2 regions of the Paenibacillus sp. KACC 21273 genome follow, and region 1 is predicted to be linked to the other one. Evidence: a T-box and tRNA genes for the amino acid it is inferred to sense, from the RefSeq annotation. Region 1 holds a T-box; the other holds one or more tRNA genes.

Region 1 (16,987 bases):
GCTTTAGATTGCACGATATATTAGTTACCATTTAACCAAATTCGCATTAATTATTCATGTAATTGCATAATTTCGTTTTTATTTAGCTGTTTATTATCGATTTTTATGTAAAATACAAATAAAAAACCTGAAGAAGTACTCTTCAGGTTTTTACTATATCGTTATATTATTGAGCAGTTTCTGCTTCGTGTACCAGACTGCCTACAAATTCTCCAAAAACATCGTTACCGAATAATAGCCCTTTTTCGCTTAATTTATAACCTGCTGTTGTCGGTTCAATTAAAGCTAACCGTAATAATTTTTCGATTTGCGGACGGAAAATATCATCTAACTGTGCTCCATCAAATTGACGTACAAAGCGTTCTTTGGATACTCCATCTAACAAGCGCAAGCCTACCATCATAAAGTCTTCCATTGCTTCTTCGCGATCTACTTCAAACTGTTCTAATCGCGGTAAGCCTTTCATTGCGGCTTCGTTGTAAGGATTTACACCTTTGATATTCATATGACGCTTCCCGCCAACATACCCGTGCGCTCCTGCGCCAAGCCCATAATAATCTTCATTATGCCAGTAAGTGGTATTATGACGACTGCTATAGCCCGGTTTGGCAAAATTACTGATCTCGTACTGCTCGTAACCTGCTTTTTTCATGCGTTCCATCAGAAGAAGGTACATATTCAATTCATCATCTTCATCTGGTAACGGAAGTTGATTTTTTTGGAACATTGTATGGAATAGTGTATTTTCTTCAACTTTCAAGCTATAAATCGAATAATGAGGCAAATCTAACTCTAACGCACGATCAATACTGTATGACAGCATATCTAAAGTCTGATTCGGTAAGCCAAACATCAAATCAATCGATAAGTTATTTAAACCTACTTTACGTGCATTTTCCAGACTACGATATACGTCATCAATATTATGAATACGCCCAATCCCTGTTAATAGCTCATTTTGAAATGCTTGTACGCCAAAACTTACACGATTGACTCCGCCAGCTTTCATAATTGCCATTTTTTCCAGATCGGTTGTACCCGGATTCGCTTCCATTGTAAATTCGATATTTTCAGACCAATTTGGAAAATGTTTGCGAATACTTTGTAAAAAGTATTCCATTTCGTCGTTTTTGAGAACAGTTGGTGTACCTCCACCAACAAAAATCGTATCAATAACCCCAGGTGGAGTCTGTTGTACTGTATATTCCATCTCACGTTCCAATGCCCGTAAATAATCCATTACTGGCTGATCTTTGAGAACATAAGAATTAAAGTCGCAGTAAAAGCACTTATTGGTGCAAAAAGGAATGTGCATATAGATCGCACGGGGCGCGTCGCTGTGTACATTGCTATTCATGACTCTTTTTCCTCCCCGTTTGTGGATAGTAGTGTTGCTAATGCGTTTCATAGTGACAAGCACTTATACTGGCATGTGCTGATAGAAAGATATTTTGTTTTACAAAAATCACTTTGGATTGAACTTGATCGCACTTATACTGCTAAGTGCTAGGACAAAAGGGAAAGCCTTGCGGCTCTCCCCGAATGATCCTAGTATTGCGATTATCGTAGTACAAGATTAGAAGGAGTGCTTATGGTGCCAAGCGCTAATCGTAAGATATTTTGCTTTGCAAAAATCATTATTGGATTGGACTAGAAGAAGTCGCGCTTATGGTGCCAAGCGCTAAACGTAAGATATTTTGCTCTGCAAAAATCATTGTTGGATTGGACTAGAAGAAGTCGCGCTTATGGTGCCAAGCGCTTTAATCATCGATTTTTAGTACTGCCATAAATGCTTCTTGAGGCACTTCGACATTACCGACTTGTTTCATCCGTTTTTTACCTTCTTTTTGCTTGTCTAGCAATTTACGTTTACGAGAAATGTCACCGCCATAACATTTAGCCAATACGTTTTTACGCATCGCTTTAACCGTTTCGCGGGCAACAACTTTGGTTCCGACAGATGCTTGGATAGGAATCTCAAACATTTGACGCGGAATCAATTCACGTAATTTTTCACAAATAATCCGTCCGCGATGATATGCACGTTCGCGGTGAACGATAAAGGATAGTGCATCGACTTGTTCGCCGTTAAGCAAAATATCCATTTTCGCCAGATTCGATTTGCGGTATCCAGACACTTCATAATCAAATGAAGCATACCCTTTGGTACTGGATTTCAATTGGTCAAAGAAGTCATAAACGATCTCAGACAATGGCACTTGATACGTAATCGTTACACGAGTGGTATCCAGATATTCCATGTTGATAAATTCGCCACGCTTATTCTGACACAATTCCATAACTGTACCTACATAATCGTTCGGTACGATAATAGATGCTTTGACATAAGGCTCTTCTACATATTCGATCTTGCCCACTTCTGGATAGTTCGAAGGGTTGTCGATCGTCATGACGTCGCCGTTAGTCAATGTTACTTTGTAAATAACACTTGGAGCGGTTGTAATCAAAGGAATATTGAACTCACGCTCAATACGCTCTTGAATAACATCCATATGAAGCAGTCCTAAGAATCCGCAACGGAAACCAAAGCCAAGTGCACTTGAAGATTCAGGCTCAAAGCTGAGCGAGGCATCATTCAATTGCAATTTTTCTAAAGCTTCACGGAGATCGATATAATCGGAAGATTCGATAGGATACAGTCCGCAATATACCATTGGATTGATTTTACGATAACCTGGTAAAGGTTCTGGTGTTGGATTCTTAGCATCAGTGACCGTATCACCGACACTGGTATCGCCAACGGTTTTGATGCCCGCTACAATAAATCCTACATCCCCTACGTTCAATTCATCGACAATCGCCATCCGTGGCATAAATGCCCCTACTTCAATAACTTCAAATTCTTTACCTGTTGCCATCATTTTAATTTTGGAACCGGATTTGATTTTGCCATCAATAACACGAATATAGACAATAACGCCTTTATACGGATCATAATGAGAATCAAAAATCAATGCTTTAAGCGGCTTATTCGGATCGCCTGTAGGTGCAGGTACTTTTTGTACCACTTGCTCCAAGATTTCCTTAATACCGATTCCTGCTTTGGCAGAAGCCAGTACAGCGTCGCTTGCATCCAGTCCAATAACATCTTCGACTTCTTGCTTCACCCGTTCAGGATCAGCACTTGGAAGATCGATTTTGTTGATGACTGGCAAAATTTCTAGATTGTTATCTAACGCCAAATAAACGTTAGCTAACGTCTGAGCTTCGATACCTTGCGCCGCATCAACGACAAGCAAAGCGCCTTCACAGGCTGCTAGACTACGAGATACTTCATACGTAAAGTCGACGTGTCCCGGTGTATCAATCAGATTCAGCAGATATTCCACACCATCATCTGCTTTGTACACAAGACGAACGGCTTGTAATTTGATCGTGATTCCACGTTCACGTTCCAAGTCCATTTGATCGAGTACTTGTGCTTGCATCTCACGCGAAGTGAGCGCGCCTGTATATTCCAAAATACGGTCAGCCAAAGTGGATTTACCGTGGTCTATATGCGCAATGATTGAAAAATTACGAATTTTTTGTTGTCTTACTGACATATCAGTCATGCCTTACCCCCAACACAAGCCTGAAATATACTGCTGATTATTGAAAAAAATCAACAATCCCATTAATCCGTTTATTATAGCAGTTGAGCGATTTTACAGCAATCCCACATCTGAAATATCATTGCTTATAGTCAATAATGGTATTGCATTTGCCTAGGGTACATGATAGAATATTTAAAGTTGTGAAGAATACGTATATGCTCTACAGGAGGTGAATGTAATTGCCTAACATTAAATCCGCGGTGAAACGTGTAAAAACTAGTGAAAAACGTCGTGCGTTGAACGCTTCTCAGAAGTCTGCTCTTCGTACAACAGTTAAAGCTGCTGATACTGCACTTGTGAATACTGATGTAGAAGCTGCAAAAGCTGCTGTAATCGCTGCTTCCAAGAAGCTTGATAAAGCTGCTACTAAAGGTCTTGTCCACAAAAATGCGGCTGCTCGCAAAAAATCCCGTTTGGCTAAAAAACTAAACGCGATTTCTAGCCAAGGCTAAATTTCGTGCAACAGATGATTGAATGTATTCATCATCTGCATATGATAAACCCCTGCTTCGGCCATTCCGAACAGGGGTTTATTTTGTTGCTTTGAAGTCACAAAAAAAGGCTTACCCACAGATAATAGATTGCGGGTAAGCCTTTTTTATTTATTTTGGTATATATTATTTTTATACATTGCTTATGCCACGCATCTCAAGCTCCCAAACGTAACAAAAACATTTCCAGCCCCAATACTTTATCGATAGCTCCTGTTTTCATCTGATAATCCAGTCTGGCTAGATGTGCCAAAATCGAGCGTAATTTCTGACTATCGAATTTGCGAGCTTGTTCACCGGCTAACTTCACTACATACGGATGCAGACTTAATTGAGAAGCCATCTGCTGTTGCGAATAATTCTGACCTGCTAATTCTTTAACTTGCAACATAATTCGGAATTGACGAGCAATCAGAGCAGCAATTTTAATCGGCTCTTCACGTTGTTTTAGCAAATCATAGAAAATAGTCAAAGCTTGCTCTAAGCGAACAGCAGCAATCTGCTCGACTAATGCAAATACATTTTGCTCTGTACTGCGTGCAACAAGGTGATGTACATCTTCGACTGTGATTGTACCGCCTTTGCCTGCGTGTAGACACAGCTTATCCATCTCTGCCGCTAAAATACCCAATCCTGTCCCTGCAGACTGTACAAGTGCCTCTGCGGCGGTTGTAGAACATTCGCATTCTAACTTTTTAGCATGACGGATCAGCCATTGTAACAATTCGTCTGCACCCATTGGTTGGAACGGTAAAAGGCAAGCTGATGATGATTTGAGCGCTTTGACTATTTTTTTACGCTCATCTAACTTTTCACCCTGTACCCAGAAAATAATAATACTGTAATCAGCAGGATGTTCCATATATTTAAGTAACGAATCGATACGATGTTCGATTTTGGTATCTTTGCCTGCTGTCAGCACAGAAGAATCTTTCACAATCATTAATTTGCGCGGCACCATAAAAGGAATCTCTTCAGCTTCTTCAATTACCGTTTCCAGCGGTGTCTCTGCAAGATCGTACTGAGCCAAAGCAAAGTCTTTATGTTCAGGTTCAATCAGTTGAGCTGTCGCAAAATCAATAAATTCACGAATACGATATTTTTCATTGCCATAGCATACATAAATAGCGGCTGGCTGATTATTTTTGATATCTTTACTTGCTGTTTTTAAGTCCATACTCCGTCCCCCCAAGTTCGTCCTTTTTATTTTAACGGAAAAAGGAACATACGACAAAGAACTTTCCAAAATACTCGGAAAGTTCTTTGTTTACACTTGTTATCACGTACATCGATATTACTGAAGTCCGGCTGTAGAAAGTTTATACCATTTGGTTTTGCCTTCTTTAGCTACTTGATAATTAAATGTTTTGCCATCTTTGGTCCATTGACCATTTAACCACGTACCATCAATCGTAGCTGTAGCCACGACTGTACGACCATTAATATTGTTTTTGGATAAGCTATCGAGTCGCAACGTATTCGATGTGGTTAACACCACTGCAAATGATGAACTCGGAGATACCCACTCTTGTTCTTGCTGTATCGTATTCGTACTAAATGAACGAACTTTGCTATCATCTTTGGCTTTAGAATCAGCTTCCGGTGCTAGACTATACGTTTTAGGTTTAGCATCATTATTGGATGCCTCAGGCGTAGTGCTAGAAGCATTGTCTTTAGATGCTGAACTATCTTTGGATGAACTATCATCTGTACTTGCTTTTGGTGCTACTGGAGATGATGATTCATCGTTATTTGCAGTACTTGGGGTAGTGCTGTCTGTGGCCGATTTAGAACTATTGGAAGAACTGCTATCTGCTGTTCCTTCATCTGTCCCTGTTGCAGGAGATGATTCGCTCGTACCACTACTATCTGTTTCTGGTGCGATTTGTTGCTCTCTCATCAACTGATCTTCATTGTTGCTTGTACCATTGCCTGAACTCGGCGGACTTGATTCTGGTGCAGTCTGGGAACTTGCTGGCGGATTGCCTCCCTTGTTGCCTGAAGAAGGAGTGCTTTCCTGGCTAGTGCCTGTACCTGTATCAGGAGTCGATTTATCCGGCGTTGTTGGTTGTTGATCTAATGTTCCACTTCCACTGTCAGGTGTTACTTTTTGTGATTCTTCAGACTGTGGTTGTGTGTTCGTTTCAGGTGAAGTTGTTGATTCAGGCGTATTGGTTGCAGGTGCTTGTAAGGTAGCATCTTGTTCAGCTTTCGATTTCGCTGCGCCTGTTTCTTGATCTTTGGTCTGTTGCTCCATACTTATCGCAGACGGTGCTTGTCCTGCATCTGAAAGTGTTTTGGGTTCATAAGTTGCAATCGAAACTCCAAGAATAACACCAGCAGCAACCAGTCCACCAATCGTTCGTACTGGCAAGCGATCTCGCCATGAACTGCGCTGTCTACGACGTTCTGTAAATTCATCTTGTTTCTCATGTTGGGGTTCCATAATGCCAATATCAGAAGCAATCTCAGCACGACGTTCGGCATCGATATCATCTAAAGTAGGTAATATAGAATCGACTAGACTAAATTTGGGTTTGACATCAGGTAATTTTTCAAGCTGTAAAGATAAAGCGCTCATTATTCGAAATGTATCCGCATCATCAGGATTATTATCGATATGGCGGAACAGGATATCAGCATCTTCCTCGCTTAGATCACCGTCCAAATAGCGGTTCATCCATTCTTCCGCTACTTCACGTTTCATCCAGTCACTCCTCCTTTCTCATAATCTGCAAGCAGACTCTGTAATTGTTGACGGGCACGAAACAAATACGATTTCACAGTATTCAATGGCAAATCAAGACAATCTGCTATTTCGTTATAGGATAAATCTTGAATATAACGGAGTACAATAACGGTTCGGTGATGCTCCGGTAATTGATTGATCGCTTCACGTACATCTTCTGATGTATAAGCACGCATAACATCGTGTTCTACATTATCGCGACCTTCAAAAACCATCTCATGCTCATCAATCGAGACCGTAGGCTTGCTACGTCTAAATTTATCAATACATACATTTGTTACGATTCGTTGTACCCATGTTTTGAATTGTGCTTTTTCTTCATAGGAACCGATTTTGATATAAATACGGATCAAAGCTTCCTGAGCCGCGTCTAGAGCATCTTGTTCATTATTTAAAATGTAATATGCCGTTTTGTAGACATGATGTTCTATCTCTCTTAATAGGGTGATTAGAGCATCCCGGTCTCCCGCTTGGGCGGCCTTGATGAGTCCCTGCTCCACCACGGAGGATCCCCCTCTCCTTACAACTATTCAGACGCAATCTATTGCCTAATAGTTGCAGTTATTTTCAAATTAATTTTAATGTTTTGATTCATTTGAATAATTAGTGGTCTACGCGCTTTATCTTGCATTGCTGGAAGATGTGAACTCTGTTGTTATAAAGACTTACCCTATGTAGGATTCATCCGAATCGAATGCAAAGATGTAAACGGTTCAAGACTGTATTTAGAATAACAGAAACACTTGTATTCGTCATCCCGACAGCGGAGATGAATACAAATACAAGTGTATACATTAGCTTATCTACAATACAAGTATTATGGTAAAGGATACATGACCCGCTGTAACATTTCTCCATCTGGATGTACTTGAATCTGTATTTCTCCTTGAAGATCGGTTCGAGCGACTTCTGAATCTACCTGTTCTATTCGCTCTAATACTTCTTCTGTAGGATGACCATATGTATTGGTAGCTCCTACAGAAATAACAGATACAGCAGGTTGCCAGTACTGTAGCCATTCACTGGAAGAAGATGTTTTGCTACCATGATGACCAATTTTGAGTACATCGATAGGAAAATTACACTCTGCTAATGATGCTGTAAAAACAGAATTATTTTTAAAAGTAGAAGATTGTTGAAGCTGATATAAAATCCCTTGTTCTTCTGCTTGATCTGCATCTCCTGTAAACAAAAAATGACGTTCATTCATCGTAAGTAAAAAAACGATAGAATAATGATTTTGATTTTCTTCGCGTGGTAATCCTTTGGTATAGGTAGAGATTACATTCCTTTGATTCGGCGTTTCTGGAGCTAAAAAGGTTAACGTTGTCTGATCATCTATCTGTAATTCACTACCCGGTGTAGGTGTAATCAAAGGAATCTGTTGATCCAGTATAGTCTTCATTAAAGGATTGAGACTATCTCCATCTGGCAACGTACCATTAAAAATAAAATGATGTACAGGAATTTGTTCGATAACAGCTGGTAACCCTCCTGCATGATCATGATCCCCATGAGTTAAAAGTACAGCATCTAAATGATGTATCCCTCGCTTTTTCAATAATGGCACAAGTAACTTGTTGCCGATCTCGTATGGATTTTTTCGTTTTCTCCATTCTTGTCCAAGACGTTCAAATGTCATCGTTCCGCCACCATCTACTAGTATCTGTTTTCCTTGTGGCGTAGTAATCAAAATGCTATCTCCTTGTCCGACATCTAAATACTGGACTGTTCCTGCTCCTGAAGTGACAGGTTGAGTATATCCATACACAAGTAAACCCATCATGACTAAGCCACTTGCACAACAAGCTATATACCTACGCTTCATCCATGGAGATATATAAGCAATAGCATGCCAGCTAGATTGTATTTTATGGATAAGCGAGAAAAAAGATTGCGTATGATGACTACTATAATTATTAAAATGATTTGCTACAAAAAGACGTTGATCTAACGGCTGAGTGTAAGTCTCTTGCTGATTAGTGGTATCACCATTTGTCAAAGAAAGATGCACAGATTGTTCGCGAAATTGCCACTGCATTATATGTTGTAGACAACGCAAACCTGTATACAGCATTACATAATATAACAAGATCCATAGGATAGATGGTGAATACCAGATTGTTAACATTCCGGGTACGATATCGATCCAATCTACCAGATGAAATGTCCATGTATTAATCCATGAGATCACATTGCCTAAGCTATTCGCTACTGGCAACCACAGATAACTAAGAGCAAGTACAAGCGACCCAGCAGGCAATACAATCAAACTTACAATTGGAACAAGAATAAAATTAGCAACCGATGATAAAATCGAAAACTGATTAAAATAATAAATCGTTAAAGGAAACGAAATTATCTGAGCTACCCATGTTACTGCTAACGCTCCTGCCCATTTGGGTGGTAACTTCTGAAGTAACGGTTGAACTAACGGCACAAAAATAACCAATCCAGCAGTGACGATAAAAGATAATTGAAAACTAACATTCAGTAAATAATAAGGTTCATATAACAACATTCCTATACAAGCAGCACATAATATATGTAATCCATCTTTGAGTATTCCCCGACTAAGCGCATATAGACCGATTATTCCCATTATTCCTGCACGAACCGCTGAAGGAGAAGCACCTGTTAATAACACATAAATAGGCAGTAACACTATGACAATTAAGCAAGCCCGTTCTTTGGTAATCTTCATCTGACGCAATAACCACAACAAAATCGCTGTATAAATCGCTACATGTAGACCGGATATAGCAAGAATATGAGTTAATCCTTGTCTGGAAAAAGAAGCAAATGTCTCAGGATCAAGATCACCGGAATCGCCTATCAATAACCCTTTCATATATCCACGATCATGATCATCAAATAGCATATCAATTCGCGCTCCCAAATTAGCTCGAACTTGATCGTTATAACGTAGTAATTCCCATTTCCACATCGTTATTTGAGATAAAGGTACAGTTGTCTGTGCTAGCGATGTTGCTCCTTTGGCGCTAATAATCCAGTGTACATATTGAGTACGTAGATAATCACGATAATCAAATGTATTAAAATTACGAGCTTCTCCAGGCACTTTCCATATCCCTTGAATCTTTATATGGTCTCCACGTTGCCATGAAGCTGCTGTCTGTAATTCTGCTTCAGTTGCTAATTTCAGTTGAATTCTTACCTTTTCTGGTGTAGTAAGTGACTGATCTTCTTGGAATTGATATATATTCATAAAAAAAGTAACCAAATCCCCATCGACTTTGATCGGACTGGCAATTATCCCTTTACCTTGCACCGGCTGATCGATCATCTGCGACTCTTGAAGTTGAAGTGTAGCTGGAATATCACTAGTATTACGTACTTCATTCCAGTGCCAGTAGATTGATGCAATCAATATTACAGAGCCAAGTATAAGTATAGAACGTTGAATCTGCGGAATTATCAGATACGCTGAAAATAAAATCAAACTTAGTCCGCTCAATACCCACCAGATATATTCGCTTGTTAGACAAGCGATCATGCTTCCTCCAACCCATACCACGCATAAAGCAACCAGTGGACGTGTTTGCAATACTTCTCTCTCCGTTCTTATTTGTTTTTCAAAAAAGAAATCAATCGTTCTATATGATTATGATGTTATCAACAGGCATTCTATTTTTGAGAATGGCTATTCTATGGTTTATATCCATCTTGCCCTCTACGCAAAAAAAGAACCATTACCTTACTAAGCCACATCCATCTTCTACAGATGTTGTGTACTTACAAGATAATGGTTCTTCCATATATCGTTCCCTACTTTGCGATGAGGGCAGATGAATCGTATGAGATTAGCTGATTACTGTGGTGTCAGGTGGTGGATTGTAATGATCCAACTGACGGAAAATAATACCTTTTTGCTTCATCATAGCTGTAACTTTGCGCGTATCTTTAGGATAAGGACGATAATACACGATCTCAACAATACCACTATTGGCTAACATATTTGCACATGTCCAACAAGGCTCATCAGTAACATATACGACCGAACCTTCGCGGTCAGCCCGATCGGTAAAAAGGAGTAAATTCTGTTCAGCATGAATCGTACGGATACAACGTTGCTTTTTGACCATTGTTTCCACACCATCTACTTTGACCAGTTCTACTTCTTCTGAGATCATACAACCATCTTCAGAACAATCCGGTACACCCATCGGTGCTCCATTATAAGCGGTACCGAGTAATTTTTTCCCTTGTACCAGTACTGAACCAACATGGCGACGTGGACATCGTGAACGTGTCGAGACCATATGAGCAATATCCATAAAATACGTATCCCAATCTTTACGTACCACTCTTACTCCCCCTTACATCCCCTAAAGCTGTACATAAGGCAACATCTTGGCTAACATTTTGCTACCGATTCCTTTTACATTATCCAGTTCATTCACACTGCGAAAAGCGCCATGCGTATTGCGATAATCAATAATCGCTTGTGCTTTCTTTTCTCCAATACCCGGCAATTCAGTTAGTTCAGACAGACTCGCATGGTTGATACTAATCTTGCCATCCTGTGTGCGGGCTGATGGTGCTGGATTTGTAGCAACAGTCTCGGTATTCGATGATATTGAACTTGTAGACTCTGATGTTGCGATCGGAGTCTTGATCGATGGTTGCTGACTTGTAGAAGCCGTTTCAGTAACGACCGTATCTTTGGCTACCTCGGCTACCTTCTCTTTGGAAGAATCTGTTGCCGATGACGTTTCACCTTTGGAGCGATCTGTCTGATCTGTTGTTGCTTTGGATGTAGATTCAGCCAAAGTCGAACTTGATGTTGTCGTTACTGCCTGATCTTCTACAAGTGAAGCTTGTGCTTGTTCATGTAAAGCTGTCCATTTGGTTTCTTGCTCGCTGGATTGTAAAGTTCCAAACACAATCAATCCTGCTCCAAGCACCGCGGAGACTACCGCTGTCCACATGATATCCCGTCTCATAATGACACCTCTGCCGTCGGGATTCCAGTACATTACCGGAATCCCGGTAATAGACTCCCATCGCATAGGAGGTTAAACGATGTTACTTTTGTACGTTCAGATCAAACAATACATATATTAGCTATATCAATCGGTCAGTGATTAGTTAGCAACAATATTAACTAATTTGCCCGGTACAGCAATTACTTTACGAACTGTTTTGCCTTCGATCACTTGTTGAACTGCTTCTAAGGATAGTGCAGATTCTTCCATCGCTTTGGCATCCAGATCTTTAGCAATTTTGTTACGTTGTACAATTTTACCATTCACTTGAATAACAATTTCCACTTCAGATTCAGTTGTCCATTGCTCATCAAATGTAGGCCATTCTACATACGTAATACTTCCATCGTGACCCAGACGAGCCCATAGTTCTTCTGCAATATGTGGAGCAAGAGGAGATAACAATTGTACGAATTTCTCCATTAGATCACGTGGCAATACGTCTGTTTTGTAAGCATCATTCACAAAGATCATCAACTGACTAATCGCTGTATTGAAACGAAGTCCGTCTAAGTCTTCTGTTACTTTTTTGATCGTTTTGTGAGCTGTACGTTTGAATGCTTCATCGCCTTCACCGTCTGTGATTTTGGCATTCAATTGTCCTTCATCTGTAATAAATAGACGCCATACACGAGATAAGAAGCGATACATGCCTTCTACACCATTTTCATTCCAAGGCTTCGTTGCTTCTAGTGGTCCCATAAACATTTCATATAGACGTAATGTATCTGCACCATATTCACTAACGATATCATCTGGATTGATAACATTACCACGAGATTTACTCATTTTCTCATTGTTATTACCTAGAATCATCCCTTGATTGACAAGCTTGTGGAAAGGTTCTTTGGTATCGACTACACCGATATCGTATAACACTTTATGCCAGAAACGAGCATACAATAAGTGAAGTACAGCATGTTCTACTCCACCGATATATAGATCGACAGGCAACCATTCTTTTTGCTTCTCTGGTGAACACAAAGCATCATCATTATGTGGATCGATATAACGCAAGTAATACCAGCAACTACCTGCCCACTGTGGCATCGTGTTCGTTTCACGACGTGCTTTCATCCCTGTTTCTGGATCGATCGTTTCTACCCAGTCAGTAATATTAGCCAGTGGTGATTCTCCTGTGCCCGAAGGTTTGATCTGATCGATATCAGGAAGCAATAAAGGTAATTCCGATTCAGGAACAGTCTTCATCGTACCATCTTCTAAATGCAAAATAGGAATAGGCTCTCCCCAGTACCGTTGACGGCTAAACAACCAGTCGCGTAGACGATACGTAACTTTACCTTGTCCCTTACCATTTTCCTCAAGCCATGCAATCATTTTGGCAATCGCATCTGTTGTATTTAATCCATTTAAGAAATCAGAATTCACATGTTCGCCTTCGCCTGTATACACTTCTTCTTGTACACTGCCTCCAGCTACTACTTCTTTAATTTCCAAATCGAATTTTTTAGCAAATTCCCAGTCACGAGCATCATGTGCAGGAACCGCCATAATAGCGCCTGTACCGTAACCTGCAAGTACATAATCAGCGATCCAGATTGGTAATTTCTCGCCACTTGCTGGATTAATTGCATAAGCACCTGTAAATACGCCTGTTTTGTCTTTTGCTAAATCTGTACGTTCTAGATCACTCTTATGTGTTGCTTGATCTTGATACGCTTTGACAGCCTCTTTTTGCTCAGGTGTTGTAATCACATCGACTAACTCGTGTTCAGGAGCCAATACGCAATATGTTGCACCAAATAAAGTATCTGCACGCGTTGTAAATACGGTTAGATTTTTATCGGTTCCTTCAATATCAAAGTGCACTTCTGCACCGACAGATTTGCCGATCCAGTTACGCTGCATATCTTTGATACTTTCGGTCCAATCCAATTCTTCCAAATCATCCAAAAGACGCTCTGCGTATTCTGTAATACGTAGTACCCATTGACGCATTGGTTTGCGGACAACTGGATGTCCTCCGCGTTCACTTTTGCCATCAATAACTTCTTCATTCGCAAGTACTGTTCCTAATGCTTCACACCAGTTCACAGCGACTTCATCTACATAAGCAAGCCCTTTGTTATACAATTGGATAAAGATCCATTGTGTCCATTTGTAATACTGTGGGTCAGTTGTGCTGATCTCACGATCCCAATCATAAGAAAATCCTAATGATTTAATTTGACGGCGGAAATTATCGATATTTTTGAATGTAATATCACGTGGGTGTTCGCCTGTATCCATTGCATATTGTTCTGCTGGTAGACCAAACGCATCCCATCCCATTGGATGAAGTACATTAAAACCACGCATACGCTTGTAGCGAGACACGATATCTGTAGCTGTATATCCTTCAGGATGCCCTACATGCAGACCTGCTCCAGATGGATAAGGGAACATATCCAGTGCATAAAATTTCGGTTTACCTGGTTCTTCTTGTGTTTTGAATGTTTTGTGTTGATCCCAATATCCTTGCCACTTCGGTTCAATCTGCTGTGGATGATAACCAGGTTGAGTTGTTTTTGAATCTGTCATCAATGTGTCCTCCTTCGATCTTAACGATCGTGTGTGTCTGTCGTATACCTGTATTTCATTCATAGCTTACTGCTCATATGCGACAAAAAAACCTCTCATCCATAGCGCATAATATCGCTAGGGACGAGAGGTTGTGTCTCGCGGTACCACCCTAGTTAGTGAACAAGCATACTTTGCTATCCACTCACTTAGTTGCCTGATAACGGTAGGAAGCCGATGTCGTTCAGAAATAGGATAACTACGCTGACTATGTACTGATAAAAATAACAGCGTATTCCAATATTCTTGCCACATATCTCCAAGGCGAGTTCATATCAGCATCATATCGACTTGCACCACCCGTCGACTCTCTATCATTACATGCTTACTAATATTACTATTCCTTTTCACTGAGCATTGTATTATAAAATATAACAATAGCTCTATTTTAAAAAATTCGCCCTGGAAAGTCAATGATTACGCAATATTCTCTTGTACTTTACGTTTACCGGCTACTTTAGCAGCATCTTCTTCTGGAGTTGTAATAAACTTGGTAATAATCGCACTGATAAAGTAAAGAATTGCGAATACCCATACCACTCCTTCTGCACCGATCACACCGATAAAAGCAAATGCGATAGCAGGAGCAATAAAAGCGGATAAACCAGCACCTAGATTGACGATAGACATCGCAGGGCCTTTGTTGCCTCCTGCTACGGATGGAGCAAGTGCTGCAATAGGAACATATCCCGCTAACAATCCACCCCAGATAAATCCAACAATCGTGGTGATCCACAAGTTACCGTTTGTCCATTCAGGGACATAGAACAATAATAATGTGAAAATACCACAACCTACTCCACCGAACCACATGACGGTCTGTCTCCAACCAAATTTATCACCAATAATACCGAATAATAGATTAAATACGATATTTCCTAAAAAGATCGTTCCCCAGATGTTCAACCATGTACCTGTTGCGATTCCGTATTGTGCCATATGTAATGGTAAAAATACAGGGAATCCGTAAGAACCTACACTATTAATAACCCGTACAATACCGCTTAATCCAACTTTGGGATGGGTTTTGACAATCGTTAATCCTTTACCCAATTCGCGTAACGTTTCACGAGCGTTGCCTGCTTTTTTGGGTAAACGGTCACGATTGATCAACAAAGCAAAAATAGCACCGATTCCAGCAAGCACAACAGCACTCCATAACGTCTGCATATATCCTAGATTTTTGATCGCATAACTGGAATAATATGCACCTAATACAAACATCCCGCCTGAGTAGGCTACCCAGAACCAGCCAATTGCTGTACTTAATTTGTGCTCAGGACTACGATAAGTTACCCATGTTAAAAAAGAATAAGCAAACAATGGATACCCAAATCCTTTAACCGCATACGTTAATAACATAATAGGATAATTTAGATCGGTTATACCAAAAGCGATAAAAGCAGATGTACCGATTACATAAGCGATAAATCCAATGAACATTGATTTTTTGGCTCCAAATGCTTCTAAAAATACGCCAGAAAACCATGATGCAATTGCTAGTGTAATACCATATACCGTAAATAAAAGACTGGCATCCTGCACGCTAAGCCCTCGTTCTACCAGATAAGGGCTTAACCAACCTGCTTCTAATCCATCTCCCATCATAAAAATCAATACTCCGAGATATCCCCATACTAATGTTTTGGGAATCCCTATACGATCTAATACGTTCATGACATCCACTCCTTTTTCAACTTTACTGGTAAGCTACTGTTCTCAAATACTACTTTCAGATGAAGAAGTCGTTGTCGCAGACTCCGCTAATTGTAATTGTGCAAAAAAGAGCTGCGCCTTATGCCATTGTTGGTAATCTTTTTGCAATGCCTCAGAAGATTGTGGTTGAAATGTAGTGATCTGTTCTGTCTGAGTAGACTGTATATCCAAAGCTTCATTACAGATATAAGCTGCTCCTACAATCGAAGCATGTTCAAATCCTGTGCGGATACGGATTTCTTTACCTAATAGATCAGCAATACTTTGAATAAGTGTACGGCTCTGTAGTCCTCCTCCACATGCCCAAATATACGGACGATCCAGCAAGACCACCTGTGCCAATTGATCGAAATTCACTTTGATAGAAAAAGCAATCTCGTGTAATGCTGATCTGACAAAATGAGCCCGGCTTAATTGATCTGACAGCGGAGCATCGAATAGAAATCCGCCACGTACCCGCGCATTTTTGGCAGAAGATAAATAAGAACCTAATGCTGCTACACATTGACTTTCTTCCAGTTCATTCATCTCTTGCTCCATCATGGCGTATCCTTCATTGGGATAGAAAATAGATTGCAATTTCTGATAGTTCAGACCGGTGATACCTGGATTCGTTTCGATCAAAAATTGATGTGGTGTTGTATACGCATTAATCCATGCTTTTGCTGATTTATCTGTTGTAAATGTATCTGTAATCTTAGCGATAGGTGTAGTTGTACCGGATACAATAACAATATCTTCTGCTCCTGCACTTGTACTATGGATAGCCAACTGCGTATCCCCGCCACCTACGATAACAGGTGTATCTACAGGCAAGTTCAATTC
Region 2 (16,987 bases), 110 kb from region 1:
AGCAGGACAAGAAGTAACAGAGATTGATGCAACTGGCAAGTTAGTTACTCCAGGATTAATCGATATGCATGTGCATTTACGAGAACCTGGTTTTGAACATAAAGAAACGATTGCTACTGGGACAGCTTCAGCAGCAAAAGGTGGATTCACAACTATCGCTTGTATGCCAAATACACGACCGGTTACAGACAATGCCGATGTAGTGAAATTGGTACTGGACAAAGCAGCAGAAGCAGGGAGCGTCAAAGTACTGCCTTATGCAGCCATCACAGTCAACGAGTTAGGACGCGAATTAACCAATTTTGCAGCACTCAAAGCAGCTGGGGCTATCGGATTCACAGATGACGGTGTAGGCGTACAAAATGCACAAATGATGAAAAATGCAATGGCGCTCGCAGCATCGATGGATATGCCGGTTATTGCACACTGTGAAGATGATTCACTGGTGGTAGGAGCGGCTGTAAGTGAAGGGGAATTTGCTCGCAAACATGGCCTGAAAGGGATTCCTAATGAATCGGAAGCGATCCATGTAGGACGCGACATTTTACTAGCAGAAGCAACAGGAGTTCATTATCATGTGTGTCATGTGAGTACAGAGCAATCGATTCGCTTGATTCGCTTAGCCAAATCGATCGGTATCAAAGTAACTGCTGAGGTATGCCCGCATCATTTGATCTTATCCGATGAAGATATTCCGGGTATGGATGCGAATTGGAAAATGAATCCACCTCTACGCACACCACGTGATGTAGAAGCTTGTATTGAAGCACTAGAAGATGGAACGATCGATATCATTGTGACTGATCATGCCCCTCATAGTGAAGAAGAAAAAGCAAAAGGAATGGAATTAGCGCCATTTGGAATCGTTGGATTCGAAACCGCATTTCCATTGTTATATACCAAATTTGTTCAAACAGGACGCTGGACATTACAAATGCTTGTAGATCGGATGACATCTGATCCAGCTAAAGTATTCCGTTTGGCAACAGGGCGCTTAGAACAAGGAGCTCCAGCAGATATCACATTAATCGATCTGGAAACAGAGCAAACGGTCGATCCAACTACATTTGCAACAAAAGGAAAAAATACCCCATTTACCAACTGGACATTACAAGGTTGGCCACAGACAACGATCGTAGACGGTCAAGTCGTGTGGTCGCAGGAAGCTACGGCTTCCAAAGCATAAATATACTAAAAAATGATAAAAATATTCATTTGAATATAACTAACTTTTAAGATAGATAGAGGAGTGAAACGGGATGCAGGCAAAATTGTTATTAGAAGACGGAACATTATTTACAGGCCGTAGTTTCGGAGCAGAAGGCGAAACCACTGGAGAAGTTGTATTCAATACCGGAATCACCGGTTACCAGGAGGTACTATCTGATCCTTCATACTGCGGGCAGATCGTAACAATGACTTATCCGCTGATCGGCAATTATGGTATTAACCGTGATGACTTTGAATCGGTTCGTCCGTATATTAATGGATTCGTTGTTCGTCGACATGAGCCTGTACCTAGTAACTGGCGTGCTCAATATACGATTGATGAGTTGCTACGTGAACATGGCATTATCGGAATCAGCGATATCGATACACGCATGTTAACACGTCGTATTCGTCATCAAGGAACAATGAGAGGCATTTTGACAAGCGGATCATTATCAACCGAAGAATTGATGGAGCGTCTAAACAGTAGCGTATCGGCTACCAACCAAGTAAGTCATACATCAACTTCTCATATTTATACAAGTCCGGGTCCAAAAGAACGTATCGTGCTTATTGATTACGGCGCAAAAACAGGGATTGTACGTGAGTTGTCTCAACGTGGTTGCGATGTGGTTGTTGTCCCTCAAGATACAACAGCAGAACAGATTCGCCGCTTACATCCAGATGGTATTCAATTATCTAACGGTCCAGGAGATCCGAAAGATGTACCAGCTGCTGTCAAAGTAATTGAAGAATTGCTTGGAGAATATCCAATCTTCGGTATTTGTCTAGGACACCAGTTGTTCGCTTTGGCTTGCGGAGCAGATACAGACAAATTGAAATTCGGACATCGTGGTGGTAATCATCCTGTCAAAGATTTGCAAACAGGTCGTTGTTATATCACTTCACAAAATCATGGATATACAGTAAAAGAAGCTTCAATCGAAGGAACAGAACTGGAAGTAACTCATATCAACAACAATGACAAAACGATTGAAGGCTTGAAGCATAAGAAATATCCAGCATTTTCTGTACAATATCATCCAGAAGCAGCACCAGGGCCTTTTGATAACGGCTATCTATTCGATCAATTTTTAACAATGATTCGTGAATATAAAGAACAACACCCTCAAAAAACGCGTCAAGCCGAAATGATGGCTGCTGTGAAAGGAGCTAACTGATATGCCTAGAAATAATGAACTCAAAAAAATACTCGTTATTGGTTCCGGACCTATTGTTATCGGTCAAGCTGCTGAATTTGACTATGCAGGTACACAAGCTTGTCAGGCACTCAAAGAAGAAGGGGTAGAAGTTGTACTCATCAACAGTAACCCTGCAACAATCATGACTGATACGAATATGGCAGATAAAGTCTACATCGAGCCTATTACACTTGAATTCGTCACTCAAATTATTCGTCAAGAACGTCCTGATGGTCTACTACCTACATTGGGTGGACAAACAGGCTTGAATATGGCTGTAGAATTGGCACGTGCAGGAGTACTAGAAAGCGAAAACGTGAAGTTGCTAGGAACGCAATTAGAATCGATCGAAAAAGCGGAAGATCGTGACTTATTCCGCGACTTGATGCGTGAATTGGATCAACCTGTTCCTGATAGTGTGATCGTAACTACACTTGAAGAATCGTTAGTATTTGCAAATGAGATTGGCTATCCAATTATTGTTCGTCCTGCGTATACATTAGGAGGTACAGGTGGTGGTATCTGTATCAATGAAGAAGAATTACGCGAAACAGTACAAGCAGGTATTCGTTATAGCCCGATCGGACAATGTCTGGTAGAGAAAAGTATCGCAGGTATGAAAGAAGTCGAGTACGAAGTCATGCGTGATGCAAACGATAACTGTATCGTAGTCTGCAACATGGAGAACTTTGATCCAGTAGGTGTGCATACCGGCGATAGTATCGTAGTTGCACCTAGCCAGACGCTTTCTGATCGTGAATATCAAATGCTACGCTCTGCATCGCTTAAAATTATTCGTGCGCTGAATATTGAAGGTGGATGTAACGTACAGTTCGCCCTTGATCCACAAAGCTATCAATACTATGTGATCGAAGTAAATCCGCGTGTAAGTCGTTCATCTGCACTTGCTTCCAAAGCAACAGGATATCCAATTGCGAAAATGGCAGCGAAGATTGCAATGGGTTATACATTGGATGAAATCGTCAACCCTGTTACAGGACAAACATATGCTTGCTTTGAACCTACACTAGATTATATCGTTGCTAAAATTCCGCGCTGGCCGTTTGATAAATTTATCAGTGCTAACCGTAAATTAGGTACACAGATGAAAGCAACAGGCGAAGTAATGGCGATTGGACGTACATTTGAAGAAGCGATTCACAAAGCAGTACGTTCGCTTGAAATCGGTGTTCATCGTATTCATCTAAAAGATGCAGAACATATCGAAGATAGTGTATTAGATGAACGGTTAATAAAAGCAGATGATGAGCGTCTATTCTTGGTCGCAGAAGCATTCCGTCGTGGCTACAGCTTGGAACAGATTCAACAACTCACTAATATTGACTGGTGGTTCTTAGATAAAATTGAACGTATTGTCGCGTATGAATCTGTACTTTCATCAGAAGATACACTAAGCGATGATACATTATATATGGCGAAACGTCTTGGATTTACAGATCGCTCGATTGCAGAGTTACGCAATATCAATCATCCAGAAGATCCATTTAATAACGAACATAGCATTCGTGCATATCGTAAAGAAAATAATATGATGCCTGTATTCAAAATGGTAGATACTTGTGCCGCAGAATTTGAAGCTACTACACCATATTATTACTCTACATTCGAGACAGAAAATGAAGTAATCGAAAGCCCTAAAGAAAAAATCGTAGTGCTAGGTTCGGGTCCGATCCGTATCGGTCAAGGGATAGAGTTCGATTATTCCACTGTACATGCGGTATGGGCTATTCAAGAGTCCGGTTATGAAGCAGTTATTATTAATAACAACCCTGAGACAGTTTCAACGGATTTTAATACGTCAGATCGACTGTACTTTGAACCGTTGTTCTTTGAAGATGTTATGAATGTTATCGAACAGGAGAATCCGATCGGAGTTATCGTACAGTTCGGTGGACAAACAGCGATTAACCTTGCAGCTCCATTAAGCAAAGCAGGCGTTAAGATTCTAGGAACAAGCTTGGCAAGTATTGATGAAGCAGAAGACCGCAAAAAGTTCGAAGCTTTATTGTCTCGCCTTAATATTGCACAGCCTGAAGGTAGCACAGTGCTATCAATAGATGAAGCGGTAGAAACAGCGCAAAAATTAGGTTATCCGGTACTGGTTCGTCCTTCTTATGTACTAGGTGGACGTGCAATGGAAATTGTATACTCTGATGAAGAATTATTGCTCTATATGGCAGAAGCAGTCAAAGTAAATCCGGAGCATCCGGTTCTGATTGACCGTTATATGCTAGGTAAAGAAGTGGAAGTGGATGCGATCTGTGATGGCGAAACAGTCGTTGTACCAGGAATTATGGAACATATCGAACGCGCAGGAGTTCACTCCGGTGACTCTATCGCAGTGTATCCTCCACAACATCTTTCAGAAGAATTGAAGCAAAAAGTGGTCGATATCACGATCCGTACAGCTAAAGAGCTTAAAACTGTCGGCTTGGTAAATATCCAATTCGTTATTTTCCAAAATGAAGTCTACGTGATTGAAGTGAATCCACGTTCTTCACGCACAGTGCCATTCTTGAGTAAAGTAACCGATATTCCAATGGCGAAGATTGCTACACAAGCGATTCTAGGCATTAAACTTAAAGATTTGGGATATAGCGAAGGATTGTGGAAAGAAAGCGAATATATCTCGGTCAAAGTTCCAGTATTCTCTTTTGCCAAATTACGTCGTGTAGAACCTACGCTTGGACCTGAAATGAAATCAACAGGTGAAGTTATGGGACGCGATCTACTGTATGCCAAAGCTCTATACAAAGGTCTAATCGGAGCAGGTATGAAAATCCCGGCAACCGGAGCATTGATTGCAACTGTAGCAGACAAAGACAAGCCAGAAGCGGTTCGCTTGCTTAAAGGATTTTACCGTCTAGGATACAAAATTATTGCAACAAGCGGTACAGCAAAAGCATTAGAAGAAGCAGGAATCAAAGTAACCGTGATTCATAAATTGACAGAAGGTGTGCCGAACATTCTGGATCTGATCCGCAGTGGACAAGCCAACTTTGTAGTCAATACCTTCACGAAAGGGAAAACGCCTGCTCGTGACGGATTCCGTATCCGCCGTGAAGCTGTTGAAAATGGTGTGGTATGTATGACATCACTGGATACGGTTGAAGCATTGCTCACAATGTTAGATACAATTAACTTCTCTTCTTATGCTATGCCGTCTTTGACTAATACAGTCACTGCAAATCCGAAAAAAGACGTTGTTAACGATATCGTAGTCGGTCAATTGGAAGATCAGGAAACGATTCTGAGCTGAAAATAAGCGACTACATCACACAAAACTAAAGTACGGCGGACCATTCTAGTGTCCGCCGTCATTTGTGTGCATATAATCGGTCTATACGACTTGTATATCTATATTCGTATCAACCACAAATACGATATCTTCAAGGAGGTACAACAGTTGACACATTCGATCTCCCCATCCATAGCTAAGCGCTTGATTGTAGCGCTAGATTATCCTAATGTAGAAGAAGCACGAGTATTTATTGAACATCTTCAAGACATTCCATGTACGCTCAAAGTAGGCATGCAATTATTTTACAGTGCAGGACCTGATTTTATTCGTGAGTTAAAGTCAAAAGGATATTCAGTTTTTTTAGATTTGAAAATGCATGATATTCCGAATACTGTTAAAGGTGGAGCTAATAGCATCACCAGACTTGGCGTAGATATTTTTAATGTCCATGCATCAGGTGGAGTACAGATGATGAAAGCGGCAGTAGAAGGTATGGAGTCTGCCCTAATAGCAGATACTGACTTAGAACGCCCTTTATTAATTGCTGTTACACAGTTAACCAGTACGTCACAACAAGTGATGAATCAAGAAATTGGTATTCAAGGAACAGTGGAAGAGGCTGTAGTTCATTACGCACGCTTAGCACAGCAAAGTGGTCTGGGTGGAGTAGTATGCTCTCCATTAGAAGTAGCGATGATTCAACAAGCATGCGGAGCGTCATTTGCTACGATTACTCCGGGTGTACGTCCGGCTGGTAGTGATATAGGGGATCAGACGCGTATATTAACGCCAGGACAAGCGATAGCCGGGGGAAGTGACTATTTAGTCGTCGGTCGTCCGATTACCGGTGCAAATGATCCTAGAGAAGCGACACAACAGATTATAGAGGAGATGAGTTTACATGTTAACCATTGAAGAGATTCCAGCTCATATTGCATCTGCATTACTACAGATTGAAGCGGTAGCATTAAGCCCGCAAGAACCTTTTACCTGGACATCGGGTATCAAATCACCGATTTATTGTGATAACCGTCTTACAATGTCCTATCCATACATACGCGATCAGATAGCAGATGCGTTTGCTATGATTATTCGTGAGCAATATCCGGATACAGAAGTGATCGCAGGAACAGCTACAGCAGGTATTCCGCATGCAGCTTGGGTCGCGCAAAAGTTAGATTTGCCAATGGCTTATATTCGTGACAAAGCCAAAGGACATGGTAAACATAATCAGATCGAGGGATTGATTCAATCAGGGCAAAAAGTGATTGTGATCGAAGATCTAATCTCGACAGGAGGTAGCTCGATTAAAGCGGCAGAGGCTGTGCGTGAAGCAGGAGCCGATCCATTAGCAGTACTGGCGATCTTTAGTTATCAACTAGATAAAGCTACAGATGCTTTTGCAGAAGCTAATCTTCCATTACAGACTCTTTCTAACTATACAGCCTTGATCGACAAAGCAGTAGAATTGGGCAAAATTCCAGCAGAAGATTTAGAACTATTACGCTCATGGCGTGAAGATCCATCTGCTTTTGGTAAATAAGTAGATCTAGATTACGATACTACATCGCCATAGTTGTAAAATAAAATCCATATATTTTGATATTATATAGAAGAGGGTATACTGCCTACAGTGTACCCTTACCTTTTAATAAACATACATATTTTGTAAAATATAAACACGATCATGATAAAGTGAAGCATCTGCTTATACAAGATATGCAGAAAATTAACTTGACGTGAAATAGTGAAATACGGTATATTAATTGAGTCGCTGTTTATATTACATTCCAATTGAAATCGTTCTTTTGGAGATGCGGGCCTATAGCTCAGTTGGTTAGAGCTACCGGCTCATAACCGGTTGGTCGGGGGTTCGAGTCCCTCTGGGCCCATTAGAAAAAGACCCTTACATCTGTAAGGGTCTTTTTTTATAAGTAGTGATATTATCTTTTTCTGCGGCGCATAAATAACATGACTAATAGTACAACAATAACGACAATTAGAATAAATTTCATAGCATATTACCTCCAAGCTTTAACCCTGATTAAGTAGTTCAAAAGAATCAGAAGTATTTTTATTGATGAGAAGAATCTTTCGTCGAAGAGTCTTTTTTAGAATCTTTACTGAAGTCCTCTTTAACTTTATCTACCGATTCGCTCACTGCTTCTTCTAGCAGATTTTCTGCGGAATGATTTTTATTAGAGTCTGGATCTGGTATAGGATCTACACCCGCTCCACGTTCTTCATGGTTTTTGTACTCATCCGGTTTACTCATTATGAAGTCATCCTTTCGTCTATCTAGCTATTTTCGACATAATAGATATCAATCATATTGTAAATCAATATAAAGGCTATGTTATCGAAATAAACCAATGTGACGTCAGATGAATCACAAATATAAACTTTTACTGATTTGATATGTGTATCCAAACATATTCTACAATCATAAAAAAAGTACAAAAATTCACAATACATTATTTAAAATTTAATATATAATACATTTAAGTATAATTTGGGTATATAGAACTATATCTAATATTTTCTTAATGAAAGACGGTGGAGTTCATAATGAATACTTCTTCAATCAGTAATATATTATATCAAAATGTGGGCGATGCAGCAGACCACATTATTAAAATAATAGGTGGACTTATCCACATTAATACTATTTTTATCGCTAGCAATGATGGTCTCAATAATGTGATTATGCGAGCTTACAATCGTGATGAACATCTTGTAGAAGAGGGAAGTATACTTCCTTTAGAATTAAGTTATTGCAGTCTGGTGATCAATAATGAGAAAACAAAAAGTAATATGCCTTTGATTATCGAGAATACTAATGAAAATGAATTAACACGCCATATGGATGTAACACGTTCTATAGGTGGTGGTTCTTTTATAGGATTACCGGTACGTTTGCGTGATGGTAGTATTTATGGAACGATTTGTGCACTGGATCGCAATACGTACAAGTTCAGTGAAGCTGATATTCAAACGTTAGAAACAATGACGATCTTTTTAGCTTATGTAGTAGAGCTAGAGAAGATGGTAACCGATCTTCAGCAAAAAGAAATTGAATTAGAACAAGCCCGTCTAAAAGCGGAAAAGTCAGCACAAGTGAATAGGAACCTTTTAGCTATTATGGGACACGAAATTCGCACACCGATGACCAATATTGTAGGTGTAGCCGATCTGATGATGGATTCAGAGATAGATCCCCAGCAACAAGTCTATATGGATATTATTGAATCTAGTAATCAGTCGATGTTGACTTTGGTAGAAGATATTTTGAGTTTTAGTCATATGGAAGAAGGCGCAACGAAGATTGATCAAGAACCATTTGATCTCATGCATACGATTCATGAAGTGGTGACTTCACTCGGCACACCTTTGGATGACAATCCAATTGCGTTGAAGATGAACACTAATCCCAGTGAACTTCCGTTGATTTATGGAGATGCATTGCGGTTGAGACAAATATTGATCAATACGCTTAATGCATTGCGTTTCAATTCTGTAGGACAATTAACATTATCAGCGTCAACAGCAATAAGCGATTCTGATAACAATGTATCATTGGATATTACTGTTCATAATTCTCATATGACTGTAGATATCACAACATTAGAACAGTTATTTGATTCATTAAAAGAAGCTAACGATATGTCATGGTATCAGCAATACGGTAGTATCGGTTTGAATTTGGCAATCAGTCGAAAATTAATCCATTTGATGAATGGAGAATTTGAAATGAATAGTGGAGAACAAGGAACGATTATTCGTTTTAATTTATTGTTGCCGCAGTATATTTCTTTTGAAAATGTAGATATTATATCTTAGAAAATCAACGTTTTGGTTAACTGAAAATAAAATCGAATCCAAAGTGTTGACAGTTAGATATCTAGCATGGTATGATCTTAAATGTTGGCGAAACAATCACAATAAGTGATAAAGTCAACAGGCATGAAGATGAATTTATTCATCTCAACATGTGCCGGGGTGGCGGAACTGGCAGACGCACAGGACTTAAAATCCTGCGGTAGGTGACTACCGTACCGGTTCGATTCCGGTCCTCGGCATACTTATATTTTTGATATAAGTGTAACGTAATACAATCAGTACATAAAGACAAGCAGCACATGTATAACCCTCAACATCAATGTGGGTTAATGTGCCGGGGTGGCGGAACTGGCAGACGCACAGGACTTAAAATCCTGCGGTAGGTGACTACCGTACCGGTTCGATTCCGGTTCTCGGCATTATGAGATGTACAGATAACAAAAAGAGCGCTTCAACCGTTGTATAGCGGTTGGGGCGCTCTTTTTATTTTGTGAAATTAACGTGGAATGTTTCTTTGGATAGTGTGCTGGTTTTGGATATAGATGTAAAAGGCTTCTGATCAAGCGTAAGACACTATTTAATAAGTTAAGCATAAAGATTCATCATATAATCTAATAACGATTTTGAAGCCATACAGGAGCTTATAATCCTACATATATGATATGGAAGTCTCTATACTGTTGAAGTGTGAAATATATTGAATTGATCTTTTAGCAAAAGCAAAGACCATCTGTTATCAACAGATGGTTTTTTTAGTTTGTAAATAATTTTAATGAATTGAAAAATAAGTATATATTTTTATTTTCAAATTATGTAATATATGTATAATAAACAAAATTAAATTTTAAATAAAAGTATAATTATATTATAAAAAAGATAAGGAGGTGATGAGCGGAATTGTAAAAGGTTCAGCAAAAAGCTTGATAAAAAGTGCAATCTACAGGATAGGAGTAGACAGAAAACACTGAACCTTACAAGGGAGGTAATATAATGGTGAAACTAAATTATACATGGTTGTTAGTTCTAGTGATGTTCAGTTTGGTGTTTGGTGGTGTAGGAATGTCTTTGGGATCGCAAGCAGAAGCAGCGGATGTTAATCTGGCTCGTGGCAAAAATGTAGTTGTGTCTTCTACAGAAGCCAGTGGTAATATCGCAGCCAATGCAGTAGACGGTAATTTATCAACAAGATGGGCATCTACAAATAGCGATACACAATATTACATTGTAGATCTCGGAACAGCTCAATCGGTATCCAGTGTTATTTTGCGTTGGGAAGCTGCTTATGCGAAGCAATTTCAGATTCAGACATCTACCGATAATGTAAATTGGACGACAGTGTATTCGAACTATAGCAACACTGGAGGAACCAATACGATTACGTTTCCATCGACTACCGCTAGATATGTAAAAATGTATGCGTTTCAACGGGCGACTACCTATGGTTATTCGTTATACGAATTTGAAATATACGGCAGTGGTACACAAGCGGCTACAGGAGTACTTGATTATATTAAAAGCATCAGTGGCAAACAAACTGTAATTGGCATGCACAATCGTGAACCGAATGCTACACCTGCTGTACAGACAGAGAAAGTCAAAAGTATTACAGGTAAATATCCAGGATTATGGAGTGGTGATTTATTATTTTCAGCCAATGATGTCAACAATCGTTGGAATATGATCTATGAGGCTAAAAAGCAGTGGGATAACGGAGCGATTGTCCAGGTGATGATGCACGTTACTCCACCTACACAAGCGGATGCAGGCAATTGGGAAGGCGGAGTAGTCAGTCATTTAAGCGATGCTCAGTGGAAAGACTTAACGACTAACGGTGGTACATTAAATAAAGCGTGGAAAGCTCGCTTAGATAATTATGCACAATATTTTCAGTATTTAGAAGACAATAAAGTCACTGTATTATTCCGTCCATTCCATGAAATGAATCAAGGGGTATTCTGGTGGGCAGGTCGTCCGGGTAGTGCCGGTACTGCTGAATTGTATCGTTTGACTCATGATTATCTTGTAAATACCAAAGGGTTAAGTAATCTGGTATGGGTATGGGATATGCAAGATTTGGATCTGAATTGGAATGTATACAATCCAGGGAATGCTTATTGGGATATCTTTGCTTTAGACGTATACAATCCCGATGGATTCACTACGCAGAAATACAATACAGCTTTGAGCGTAGCCAATGGTAAGCCGATAGCGATTGGTGAATGTGATGTATTACCTACACCTAGTCAGTTAGCGGCTCAACCGAAATGGGCATTTGCTATGAGCTGGGCAGAGCTAACATTTGAAAAGAATACCAATGCTCAGATCCAGACTGTCTATAATGCTTCTAATGTAATTACACGTGATGAGTTACCGAAGTTAAAGTAATAGTAAAGCAAAGGAAAGATTAGAGTTATATTATAAGTATTTTATTATATGTAGCAAGTCATATTAGATAGCTTGTAAAATAATCGATCCAAACAGTATGCTAAGAGAAATCTCTTGGTTGCTGTTTGGATTTTTTTGATACATATAGAGAATAGGATTAGAGTTGAAATTTGTTGAATAAAGCTTTATTGTTAAGTCAAGTGAATCCACTATAGATAGACGATAGAACAAAGGGGGATGATTAGCTCCATGAAAAAAATTACGCTCCAAGTGATTGCAGATGAATTGAAAGTCTCCAAAGCACTTGTCTCCAAAGCGTTATCCAATGATCCTGCTGTAAATGAAGGTACACGAGAAAAAATATGGCAAACAGCTGAAGAAATGGGTTACCGTATTAAGCCTGTTCGCAAAAAAGCTTCCGATACTCAAACAGGTAATATCGTTGTTCTGATGCCGAGAGCATATCTAGATGATATTGAATACTGGGGTAAAGTCATGCAAGGAGTAGAAGCTGAATTAACCAATCATCAATTTAGTATGATTTTATCGACAATAGATATTAGTTTATTCCCAAAAGAAGGATTGCCGTCTAGCATTTATGATCGCAAAGCAGATGGAGCGATAGTGATGGGACATTTACCGGATAATTATATCGAAATGCTACGCTCGATCGATTTCCCATTTGTTATGTTAGATGCTAACTTACTTGATCCTTCGATTGATCATATTCTGGCCAATAACTTTCTTGGTGCTTATCAAGCGACCAATTATTTGTTTGCACAAGGTCATCGGAAAATAGGATTTGTTGGTGATCCAGATGCTTCGTGGAGCTTTCGTGAACGTAGTCGGGGATTTCGTGAAGCGATTCGTGATTTTAATGAGAAAAACGATGAAGAAATTCAAGCTACATTTATTGCTGGTATCGGTGTAAGTGGGACAGGGATGTATATTACAGGCGAATTTGCAGATACATTGAAAACGCAAACAACTTCAGAGCAAGCATTAACCGGACTATTTTGTGGTAATGATGTAGTTGCTCTGGAAACACTCAGTCTATTATCGAAATGGGATATTCATTGTCCGGATGATGTATCGATTATCGGGTTTGACGATTTGACGTTAACAGAATTGATGAACCCCAAATTAACGACTATTCGTGTTCCTAAAAATGATATTGGCATGCGCGCAGTACAGATGTTAATGCGCCGAATCGAACATCCTGAGGTTACACCCGAGCACATATTGATGTCTACCCAATTGATTGAGAGGGCATCGATTACAGCACCCAAGCAGTGATATAGAAGAAAGTCATAGTGATAAACGACGAAAAGCGATGTTATACAACGATATGGAATACAAATAGTTTATAAAAGGCACTTAGCAAGTATTACTTATGCGCTAAGTGTCTTTTTGTTATGTGTTTATCTAAAGTCTATTTCAAAAATATTATTATGTTGAATTAAATATAATTATATTGTTGAAATAAAAGTTTAATTATGTTAATGTTTGAATGTAAGCGATATCAATATTAGGGGGCTTTAAAGTGAAAAAGATATATTTGTCTGTATTGCTCGTTTGTATATTTTCGGTATTGTTAACAGCCTGTGGTGGAAGTCAGAGCACATCAGCAGACAAAAATGAAATTAGTGGCACGATCACTTTTTTAACAAATCGGACAGATATGGTTGGCGAAAAATATGATGATTATGCCAAACGCTTCAATGAAAAATATCCAGATGCTCATGTTGAATTTGAAGCAGTTACAGATCTAGACAAAACGACCAAAATTCGTGTCGGTTCTGGCGAATTTCCTGATGTGGTATTGATTCCAACGATTCCTAACTCAGACCTCCCCAAATATTTCACCCCATTAGATGATCTCGGATTGAATGATCGTATTTATTTTAAAGATTACAAATCGTTTGAAAACAAAGTGTATGGCATTTCAGTAGGTGCGACTACAACAGGTATTTTATACAACAAAAAAGCTTTTGCCGATGCAGGTATTACTGCGGTTCCCCAAACGCTTGATGAGTTCTATGCAGCAGCAGACAAGCTCAAAGCCGCAGGTAAAGTTGCGTTAGCTTCTAATTTTAAAGATCAGTGGACATTGTATCCGTGGTCTTCTGAGATTCCAACTGTAATTGCAGGTGATGCTAATCTCAACAACAAACGACTTGAAAGTGATGCTCCTTACCAATTGGATAACCCTTACGGTCAATCGATGAGCATTATTCGCAATATGTATGAAAAAGGTTATTTAGAGCCAGATATTAACTCTACCAATTGGGAACAATCCAAAAAAGATATCGCTAGTGGTAAATTTGCGATGTATGTGATCGGTAACTGGGCGATTCCACAAGTGATTGAAAGTGGCACTGATTCCAGCAATATCGGATACTTTCCATTTCCTTACGATAATTCTGGTAAATACAATGTTACATTAGCACCGGACTGGGCGTATGGTGTGAACAAAAATAGTGAGCATCCTGCAACAGCCAAAGCTTTTGTAAAATGGATGCTAGAAGATTCAGGGTTCGATGATTTTGCTGGATTTATCCCTGTATTGAAAGACAAAAAGCCAGCTGTAGAACAACTGACAGAATTTAATAGCTTCAAACCCAAGTATCTAGAAGCAGTATCTGATGATCCTAAAGTCACTGCTATCGTCAATAAAGCACAAATTACCAAAGAAGCCTTTGTACAAGAATTTGTACTGGCTCCTGATCCCCAAACGATTATGGATAAATATAATGCCGCATGGGCAAATGCCAAAAAATCGTTAGGTCATTAACAATAGGACATAGACGTCTATTTGTGCTCACACTAGAACAGATGAAGAAAATCCGCAAAGCAGGTCATTTTATTAGAGCGAACTTGCTTTGCTGAATGAAGCTGTTACAGAAAGGGAATGAAGTGGAACGATGAGTCATATTTCATATCCATTACAACGAAAATTGATATTGATTTCGTTTTTGTTAATACCTTTAGCATTATTAGCTATTTTTACGTATTATCCAGCGATGCGATTAGTGTACTTGAGCTTTACCAGTTGGGATGGAATCAGCCCGGTCAAAGAGTGGCTTGGACTGGGTAACTATATTGAAATTTTCACCAATCCTGATTTGTTTGGTGTATTTCTTCATCAGATTCCTTATGTATTGATCGGGATTATTCAAAATATCGTAGCGATTGTATTTGCTGTGATTTTGAATTCCAAATTGCGAGGACGTAATTTTTTTAGAGTCATGTTATTTCTTCCTTTTATTATGAATGCTGTTGCAGTGGCTTTTATGTTTCAGTATGTATTTGATACGACCAATGGATCGTTAAATGGATTGCTAGGGCTTGTTGGATTAGAGTCATGGCAACAAAGTTGGTTAGGGAATGCTTCGCTAGTCAACTATGCACTGGCATCTATCGGATTTTGGCGCTTTATGGGCTACAATATGGTCATTTATCTGGGAGCACTTCAATCGATTCCTGGAGATATGTATGAAGCCGCCAGAATAGATGGAGCCAGCCGATTTCAAATGTTATGGTCGCTTACGATTCCTAATCTGACACCTATTATCTCATTAAATATGTTCCTTACGCTTAGTGGTGCTTTGGCGGTATTTGATTTACCGTTTGTTTTAACTAAAGGTGGACCTGCTGGAGCAAGTGAAACATTTTTGTTCAAAACGATTGAGACAGCGTTCCAATTTAACAATTACGGTCTAGCGTCAGCGATGAGTGTAGTTCTGCTTCTATTTACAGCCATTATTTTGGTGGTACAAAATCTAGTCATTAATCGGAAAGGAGATTAACTGCTTATGAATCGAAAGTTTGATATCGTGCATATACTCAAATATGTCATTTTGATCGTAGGAACATGTACCGTTTTATTTCCACTGTATGTGGTATTTGTGAATGCATTCAAAAAAGAAGATGAAGGCAGTAATCCCTTTTCGTTACCTGCTAGTTTTTTGAATTTTGAAAACTTTGCAAATGTTATCGATCGGGCAGATATTATGCATGCTTTTTTGAATACATTTCTAATTATTATTATCGCATTGCTTGGCAATATTATACTCGGTACGATGGTGGCTTATGCTGTAGGTCGAATTCAATTTAGAGGCAAAAGGTTAGTGATTGGTGCGTTTCTGATCGCGACTATTATTCCGACGATTACGACTCAAGTGGTGACATTTTCGATTATTCAAGCGATGGGTATTTATAATACGCTTTACGCACCAATTTTATTATTTGTAGGAGCCGATGTCATTCAGATTTATATCTATTTGCAATTTATCAAAAATATTCCGTATGAATTGGACGAAAGTGCCATGATGGATGGAGCCAGTCTGTTACGGATTTATCGCAGTATTATTTTACCGTTACTTGGGCCGGCAACAGCGACTTTGATTATTTTGAAAACGATCAATATTTACAATGAGTTATATATTCCATTTCTGTATATGCCCAAGCAAGATTTGGTTGTGGTCTCTACAGCGATTATGCGGTTTGCAGGAAATAATCAAGCACAATGGACGAATATTTGTGCGGCGATTCTGATTATTATGATTCCGACGATTTTGTTATATTTGTTTTTGCAAAAGTATATTTTCTCAGGTGTTACGAGTGGAGCAGTGAAAGGATAAGCATCTAACAAAGGAGGGAACGATTCTATTGGCAAGTATGTATACATCTGATCGTGAATATTCGTTAAGCCAGATGACATGGGAACTGAAAGGATTCTGGCCGTGGGTTCCGGTCAAAGGCACAAGTATGGAAATTGGGAATGAATTGTTAGGAGTTACAGAATGGATGCCAGCGACTGTACCAGGAGGTGTTCATTATGATCTATACCGGGCAGGATGGATAGAAAATCCGTATCAAGATATGAATAGTCTGCAATGTGAATGGGTGGAGAATCGCTGGTGGGTGTATCGGACTTGTTTTGAATGGAAAGATATTTATCCTCAGACAGATACAGTAGCTACCGAATTAATCTGTCAGGGATTAGATTATGAAGCACTCATTTATTGGAATGGACAATACCTCGGTGAACATATCGGAATGTACGAACCTGCGGTATTCGATATTA

What was found. A T-box is a leader RNA that pairs with one kind of tRNA and senses whether it is charged. The one in region 1 lies ahead of leuS (leucine--tRNA ligase), so its partner is inferred to be a tRNA-Leu.
Region 2: it encodes a tRNA-Leu, which carries the amino acid that the T-box ahead of leuS (leucine--tRNA ligase) is inferred to sense. The anticodon was not compared.

Annotation. Positions count from the first base shown of each region.
Region 1 is NZ_CP117876.1:1,581,639-1,598,625, reverse strand. It holds gene hemW (radical SAM family heme chaperone HemW) at 167-1,357, opposite strand; gene lepA (translation elongation factor 4) at 1,761-3,575, opposite strand; gene rpsT (30S ribosomal protein S20) at 3,797-4,069, shown strand; gene holA (DNA polymerase III subunit delta) at 4,266-5,285, opposite strand; gene PQ460_RS07310 (hypothetical protein) at 5,403-6,815, opposite strand; gene PQ460_RS07305 (RNA polymerase sigma factor) at 6,812-7,360, opposite strand; gene PQ460_RS07300 (ComEC/Rec2 family competence protein) at 7,675-10,425, opposite strand; gene PQ460_RS07295 (deoxycytidylate deaminase) at 10,682-11,155, opposite strand; gene PQ460_RS07290 (ComEA family DNA-binding protein) at 11,207-11,890, opposite strand; gene leuS (leucine--tRNA ligase) at 11,966-14,407, opposite strand; T-box leader at 14,524-14,806, opposite strand; gene PQ460_RS07280 (MFS transporter) at 14,864-16,123, opposite strand; gene PQ460_RS07275 (FGGY-family carbohydrate kinase) at 16,166-16,987, opposite strand, start outside.
Region 2 is NZ_CP117876.1:1,696,024-1,713,010, forward strand. It holds gene PQ460_RS07730 (dihydroorotase) at 1-1,186, shown strand, start outside; gene carA (glutamine-hydrolyzing carbamoyl-phosphate synthase small subunit) at 1,260-2,390, shown strand; gene carB (carbamoyl-phosphate synthase large subunit) at 2,392-5,691, shown strand; gene pyrF (orotidine-5'-phosphate decarboxylase) at 5,839-6,588, shown strand; gene pyrE (orotate phosphoribosyltransferase) at 6,575-7,216, shown strand; tRNA gene PQ460_RS07755 (tRNA-Ile) at 7,492-7,565, shown strand; gene PQ460_RS07760 (hypothetical protein) at 7,748-7,948, opposite strand; gene PQ460_RS07765 (GAF domain-containing sensor histidine kinase) at 8,242-9,513, shown strand; tRNA gene PQ460_RS07770 (tRNA-Leu) at 9,667-9,752, shown strand; tRNA gene PQ460_RS07775 (tRNA-Leu) at 9,847-9,932, shown strand; gene PQ460_RS07780 (glycosyl hydrolase) at 10,504-11,898, shown strand; gene PQ460_RS07785 (LacI family DNA-binding transcriptional regulator) at 12,148-13,194, shown strand; gene PQ460_RS07790 (ABC transporter substrate-binding protein) at 13,442-14,692, shown strand; gene PQ460_RS07795 (carbohydrate ABC transporter permease) at 14,823-15,707, shown strand; gene PQ460_RS07800 (carbohydrate ABC transporter permease) at 15,714-16,541, shown strand; gene PQ460_RS07805 (glycoside hydrolase family 2 protein) at 16,579-16,987, shown strand, end outside.